DNA from 3 places in the Streptomyces solicathayae genome. Region 2 is predicted to be linked to each of the others. Evidence: riboswitches for the same ligand, from Rfam matches in the RefSeq annotation. Region 2 holds a riboswitch; each other region holds the start of a gene.
The links. Region 2 has a riboswitch for S-adenosylmethionine ahead of R2D22_RS34980 (IclR family transcriptional regulator). Riboswitches for the same ligand answer to the same signal wherever they lie in the genome.
Positions count from the first base shown of each region.

Region 1: another riboswitch for S-adenosylmethionine. It lies ahead of thrC (threonine synthase); the one in region 2 lies ahead of R2D22_RS34980 (IclR family transcriptional regulator).
Region 3: another riboswitch for S-adenosylmethionine. It lies ahead of R2D22_RS26965 (aminotransferase class V-fold PLP-dependent enzyme); the one in region 2 lies ahead of R2D22_RS34980 (IclR family transcriptional regulator).

Region 1 covers NZ_CP137573.1:4,410,183-4,412,439, reverse strand. Annotated here, with positions in the region: gene thrC (threonine synthase) at 1-1,249, opposite strand, end outside; SAM riboswitch class I at 1,243-1,393, opposite strand; gene R2D22_RS20385 (glucosyl-3-phosphoglycerate synthase) at 1,538-2,257, shown strand, end outside.
Region 2 covers NZ_CP137573.1:7,658,068-7,660,324, forward strand. Annotated here, with positions in the region: gene R2D22_RS34975 (hypothetical protein) at 1-257, opposite strand, end outside; gene R2D22_RS34980 (IclR family transcriptional regulator) at 361-1,080, opposite strand; SAM riboswitch class I at 1,321-1,462, opposite strand; gene R2D22_RS34985 (hypothetical protein) at 1,834-2,257, shown strand, end outside.
Region 3 covers NZ_CP137573.1:5,819,584-5,821,840, reverse strand. Annotated here, with positions in the region: gene R2D22_RS26965 (aminotransferase class V-fold PLP-dependent enzyme) at 1-902, opposite strand, end outside; SAM riboswitch class IV at 1,108-1,224, opposite strand; gene trpD (anthranilate phosphoribosyltransferase) at 1,335-2,257, opposite strand, start outside.

The sequences.
Region 1 (2,257 bases), 3.2 Mb from region 2:
GAGAGGTCTCGGCCACCGCGTCCAGGGTCTTGAGGCCGTCACCGGTGTTGAGGACCACGGTGGTCAGCGTCGGGTCGAGGACGCCGTCCTCGATGAGCTTCTTCGTCACGCCGACGGTCACGCCGCCCGCGGTCTCCGCGAAGATGCCCTCGGTCCGGGCCAGCAGCTTGATGGCGTCCACGACCTGCTCGTCGTTCACGTCCTCCACCGCGCCGCCCGTCCGGCGGGCGATGTCCAGGACGTACGGGCCGTCGGCCGGGTTGCCGATGGCGAGCGACTTGGCGATGGTGTTCGGCTTCTGCGGACGGACCACGTCGTGACCGGCCTTGAAGGCGGCCGACACCGGGGAGCAGCCCTCGGCCTGGGCGCCGAAGATCTTGTACGGCTTGTCCTCGACGAGGCCCAGCTTGATGAGCTCCTGCAGACCCTTGTCGATCTTCGTGAGCTGCGAGCCGGAGGCGATCGGGATCACGATCTGGTCGGGCAGCTGCCAGCCGAGCTGCTCGCAGATCTCGTACGCGAGGGTCTTGGAGCCCTCGCCGTAGTACGGCCGCAGGTTGACGTTGACGAAGCCCCAGCCCTCGCCCAGCGGGTCGCCGATGAGCTCCGAGCAGAAGCGGTTGACGTCGTCGTAGTTGCCCTCGATGCCGACGAGTTCGCCGCCGTACACCGCGGCCATGACGACCTTGCCCTGCTCCAGGTCGTGCGGGATGAACACGCAGGAGCGGAAGCCGGCGCGTGCGGCGGCGGCGCCGACGGCGCCGGCCAGGTTGCCGGTGGAGGAGCAGGACAGGGTGGTGAAGCCGAAGGCGCGGGCGGCCTCCAGGGCCTGCGCGACGACGCGGTCCTTGAAGGAGTGCGTCGGGTTGCCGGAGTCGTCCTTGACGAACAGCTTGCCCGGCTCGACGCCGAGTTCGCGGGCGAGGTTGTCGGCCTGGACGAGCTTGGTCCAGCCCGGGTTCAGGTTCGGCTTGTCGGCGACGTCGGCCGGGACGGGCAGCAGCGGGGCGTAACGCCAGATGTTGGCGGGGCCGGCCTCGATCCGCTTGCGCAGCGCCTCGGGGTCGCCCTCGGGAAGGTCGTACGCGACTTCGAGCGGCCCGAAACAGAGTTCGCAGGCGAAGATCGGACCGAGCGGGAACTTCTCACCGCACTCACGACAGGAAAGGCCGGAAGCGGGACCGAGGTCGACGGTGGTTGCGGTGTCAACAGTCTGTACAGCCATGGAGGCGAGGCCCTTTCTCCTCATCTTCCTCACGGCGCATTTCGCCATGAGACGGATTTGGCACCTTCCCTAGCCGGGAGCCTCGCGGCCGCGGATTCGCGGACGAGACCGGCTGGAGGGTTGCCGGGGCTTCAACGGGCCGTTTCCCTCTGCCCCTCTGGATGAGCGGTATTCGGTTGTGGGACGCGGGCGGGACCCCGACATGCATCGGGCCTCCGCGTTGTTCAAGACTGTAACCGAAGGCTCGGACGGCGCGAGACGGTCGTCCGAACCGCGAGATGGATCACAAACCGCAACTGGGGAGTAACGGACGTGCTGGAAGAAGTGGAGCGCTGGCTCGGGCGGCGCTCCTGGTCGGTGACCGATCGCCCGCTCGACCAGATCCTGGCCGCCAAGCGCGCGACGACGGTGAGCGTCGTGCTGCCCGCGCTGAACGAGGAGGCGACGGTCGGCGACATCGTCTCCGTGATCCGCCGCGAGCTGATGTCGGAGGCGGTCCCGCTCGTCGACGAGCTGGTGGTGGTGGACTCCGGGTCCACGGACCGGACCGCGGAGGTGGCCGCGGTAGCGGGCGCCCGGGTGGTGGCGCGGGACGCGATCCTGCCGCGGATCCCGGCCGTCCCCGGCAAGGGCGAGGTGCTGTGGCGGTCGCTGATGGCGACCAGCGGCGACATCGTCTGTTTCGTCGACGCGGACCTGCGGGACTTCTCGGCGGACTTCGTCACGGGGATCGTCGGCCCGCTGCTGACCGACCCGGACGTGGAGTTCGTCAAGGCGATGTACGACCGCCCGCTCGGGGACACGCCCGGACAGGGCGGCCGGGTGACGGAGCTGGTGGCGCGCCCGCTGCTGAACCTGCACTGGCCGCAGCTTGCCGGCTTCGTGCAGCCGCTGGGCGGCGAGTACGCGGCCCGCCGCTCGCTGCTCGAACGGCTCCCGTTCCCGGTCGGGTACGGGGTGGAGTTGGGGCTGCTCGTGGACGCGCTGCACACGGTGGGTCTGGACGCGTTGGCGCAGGTGGACGTGGGGGTG
Region 2 (2,257 bases):
CGATCCTCGGGCGTCAGCGAGGCTGCGTTCACCTCGCCAAGTCGCAGACGGCGCCGTACCTTTCTGAGGGGAGGCGCCTGGAACTCCTGGTGGATGGCGATCAGTGACTGAAGCGCTCTGGTGTGCTTGGACTCCTTGATCTGCTCCCGCGCGTATACGCATGCGACGATCACCACAACCGCGCTCAGCGCGCCGCTCACCCCTTGCACGGCGTCCCACACAGCAACATCCCCACCCCGGGCGGGGACGTCCGGCATCCCCGCGTACCTCCCGACACCCTACTTTCCGAGCCCTGCCCACCCGGTGCCCTACGTCCGCGGTGACCAGGAATTGGGTCCGAGACCCACTCCTGCTCACCGGCTAGGAACGGTGTCGTACGGCCTCGGTGAGGCGGTCGGCCGCGTCGATGGCGACCTTCGCGAGCCGGGCGCCAGGGTGGCGGGTGAGGCGTTGGATCGGGCCGGTGACGGTGATGGCGGCCACGACACGATGGGCCGGGTCGCGCACCGGCGCCGAGACGGAGGCCATGCCGGGTTCGCGCTCACCGATCGACTGGGCCCAGCCTCGGCGCCGTACGCCGCTCAACGCGGTGGCGGTGAAGCGAGCCCCCTGCAGACCGTGGTGGTAGCGCTCGGGCTCCTCCCAGGCCAGCAGGACCTGGGCGGCGGAGCCGACCTTCATGGGGAGTGCGGAGCCGACGGGTACGACGTCGCGCAGGCCGGTGGTCCGCTCGGCGGCGGCGACGCAGACGCGCATCTCCCCCTGTCGGCGGTAGAGCTGCGCGCTCTCGCCTGTGGTGTCGCGCAGGGCGCTGAGGACCGGGCCGGCCGCGGCCAGCAGGCAGTCCTCTCCCGCGACGGCCGAGAGCTCGGCCAGTCGGGGGCCGAGGACGAAGCGTCCCTGCAGGTCCCTGCCGACCAGGCGATGGCGTTCGAGAGCGGTGGCGAGCCGGTGGGCCGTGGGCCGAGCCAGGCCGGTGGCGGCGACGAGCCCCGCCAGAGTGGCCGGCCCCGAGGCCAGCGCACCGAGGATCACCGCGGTCTTGTCGAGGACACCGACATCGCTGGAAATATCCGACATGTTCACGAAAGGGGGTACTCCAGTCTCGGCCCGCGACGTCATGAATCGCGGGGAAGCTCGCCCAGGCGAGGGCAGGGACGGTCAGCGAGGAAGGGCCGAAGTGGTCGGCCGCTATGCCGCGGTGATCGCGAGACGGGCACAGATGGCGACGCGCGTACGGATCGCGAGACGGGTACGCGGAACACGAAGGCCCGGAGCCGAGAGACCTTGGGCAAGGGGCAGCACAGAGAGCACCGTGTCTCCTCATCTTTTCCCGCGCCACGTTGGCGCGGGCCGGAGTTGGCACTGATCCCGACGGCGCGGCGCGAACATTGAGCGCCGAGTCGACCGGGGAGTTGCCGGGGCTTCGTAGGGCCGGTCCCTCCACCCCTCTGGATGATTCGCGAGGAACGATACAAGACTCCCGGCGCTGCCTGCCAACGGGTTCCCGGCAACGCAATCGGCAGGTCGGGCCGACCACGACGCTGACGCCGTATCGCGTGTAGCCGCTGACCTCCAGGCCCGATCCCAGGCCGGAAGTGCGTGCCACGTCGCCCGTCTTGCGGACGCTCGGCGCAGGTCGCGCGCTGGGCGCTCCGCCAAGCGATTACCATCCCTCCGGGATGATCTGGTCCAAACCGCCACAAACTCCGGACACAGTCTCCGGCCGACGCGCGACAACGACGAGGAGCAGACCACGTGAGCCGACCGCACGCTCGCCCACACCCCGGGACAACGCCGGGCGAGACGCCGCTCGGGGAGCCCCGCTGGCCGATGGCCACGGCCGTGCTGGCCGCCATGGCGCTGACGCTGCTGCTCCCCGACGACCTGCGGCTGGCGCCCGCTTGGGTGCTGCCCTCCGTGGAGGGGCTGCTCCTGCTCACGTTGATCGCGGGCGACCCGGGCCGGATCGACCGCCGCTCCGTCGCGCTTCGTGCCGTGTCGATCGCGCTGGTCTGCGTTCTCGCTCTCGGTGCCGTCTGGTCGACTGTCCAGCTGATCGACGACATCCTGCACAACGGGAAGGAGACGGCATCCGCCACCAGTCTGCTCCAGACCGGAGCCAACGTCTGGGTCGGAACCGTCCTCGCCTTCTCCTTGCTGTACTTCGACCTCGACGGCGGTGGTCCCGCGGCCCGTGTTCAGCGGATGCCCGCCCACCCGGCCCTCGCCTTCCCGCAGCAGCTCAGCCCTGAAC
Region 3 (2,257 bases), 1.8 Mb from region 2:
TTCGGCGAACCGGCCTCGTGGCGCGCGGCGGTGGTGTGCCACTCGACGTCCACGCCGCCGTCGGTCCGGCGGGCCACCTTGCGCGACGCGCCGCCGCCGGCGAGGTACGGGGCCGCGTCCTGCAGCCAGTCGGCGCGGCCGGCCAGCACGCCGGAGCCGAACGGCGCGTACAGCTTGTGCCCGGAGAACGCGACCCAGTCGACGTCCAACTCCCGTACGGAGACGGGGTGGTGGGGGGCGAGCTGGGCGGCGTCCAGGACGATCCGGGCGCCGTGCGCGTGGGCGGCCGCGGCCAGCTCCCGTACCGGCCACAGCTCGCCGGTGACGTTGGAGGCGCCGGTCACGCAGACGAGGGCCGGGCCGTTGGGCTCACGGCCGGCGAGCGCGCGCTCCAGGGTGTCGACCGCCTGCTGCGGGGTGCGCGGCGCATTGAGGTAGGTGACCCGGGCGTCCTTCCAGGGCAGCAACGAGGCGTGGTGCTCGGTCTCGAAGACGAACACCTGGCAGTCGGCGGGCAGGACGGCGGCGAGCAGGTTGAGCGAGTCGGTGGTCGAGCGGGTGAAGACGACCTGGTCGTCCTCGCGGCAGTCGAGGAACTCGGCGACGGTGACCCGGCTGTTCTCGAACAGGTCGGTGGAGAGCTGCGAGAGGTACCCGGCGCCGCGGTGCACGCTGCCGTAGTACGGCGCGTACGCGGCGACGTCGTCCCACACCCGCTGCAGGGCCGGCGCGCTGGCCGCGTAGTCGAGCGCGGCGTACGTGACCTCGCCGCCGATCACGAGCGGGACGGTGACGTCGCGGCCGAGGACGGGCAGCGGGGCGGCACAGCAGGGGTCGGCGGCCGGCTCGGCGACGGCGGAGGTGGCGGCGGTGGCGACGGCGGCGTGCGGGCGTGCGGACATGGCGGTATCTCCCGGCAGGACAAGGCGAAAGGCGTGAAGGGGCCCGCAGGGCAGCACGAAGTGACGTGCCGGACACGGGTGTTGCCTCGACGCACGGCGAGAAAGGGGCCGCACGGAGGTGGGGAGGAGGGGGCCGGAGGCCCTAACGCATTCGCTTGCTCACGAGACTGCTCCCTTGAGGACCAGGACCCCAGGGTGTCGCAGGGGTCCGCGCTTGCCGTGGACCTTGCTGTCCACGGCCTGGTCTTCACCCGGGGCACCCCGCCACGGACGGAGGGTTGCCGGACAGCGAGCCGGGGCTTCGTAGCTGTCACTCATGACCTGGCCAAGAAGTTATGCCACGTGATCGCCCCGACGCAACCCGTGTCCGGGATCCGGGACGCGAAAGAGGGGCCCGGACGACCCCGGACCCCTCTGCCGCACGCCCAATCGCTACGCGTTGCTCACGGCCACCCAGCGCTCCAGCGCCCGGCGCGCGGACCCCGAGTCGATCGACTCGGCGGCCTGCTCCATTCCGGCCCGCAGCTGCTCCGCCAGGGTGCCGCTGCCGGGGTTCAGGGCGGTCAGTGCCGCCGCCGAATTGAGCAGGACGGCGTCCCGTACCGGACCGGTCTCGCCGGCCAGCAGGCGCCGGGCCACGTCCGCGTTGTACGAGGCGTCGGCGCCGCGCAGCGCCTCCACGGGGACCAGCTCGATGCCGACGTCCCGCGGGTCGAAGGACTCCTCGCGCACCGCGCCGTCGCGGACCACCCACACCTTGGAGGTGGCGGTGGTGGTCAGCTCGTCCAGGCCGTCGTCGCCGCGGAAGACCAGGGCGGAGGAGCCCCGCTCGGCCAGTACGCCGGCCATGATCGGGGCCATCCGAGGGTCGGCCACACCGGTCGCCTGTGCCTTCACCCGGGCCGGGTTGGTGAGCGGGCCGAGGAAGTTGAAGACGGTGCGCACGCCGAGCTGGCCGCGGGCCGCGGCGACGTGGCGCAGCGCCGGGTGGAACTTCACCGCGAAGCAGAAGGTCACGCCTGCCTCCTCGGCGACCTCGACGACCCGCTTCGGGGTGAGCTCCAGGTTGACGCCGAGCTTCTCCAGGACGTCCGAGGACCCGGAGGCGGAGGACGCGGCCCGGTTGCCGTGCTTGACGACCTTGGCCCCGGTGCCGGCCACCACGATCGCCGACATGGTGGAGATGTTGACCGTCTTCGCGCCGTCGCCGCCGGTGCCGACGATGTCCACGGAGGGGCCGGAGACGTCGATCAGGTTGGCGTGCGCGTACATCGCCTCGACCAGACCGGTCAGCTCCTGGACCGTCTCCCCCTTGGCCCGCAGCGCCACCGCGAAGCCGGCGATCTGGGCGTCGG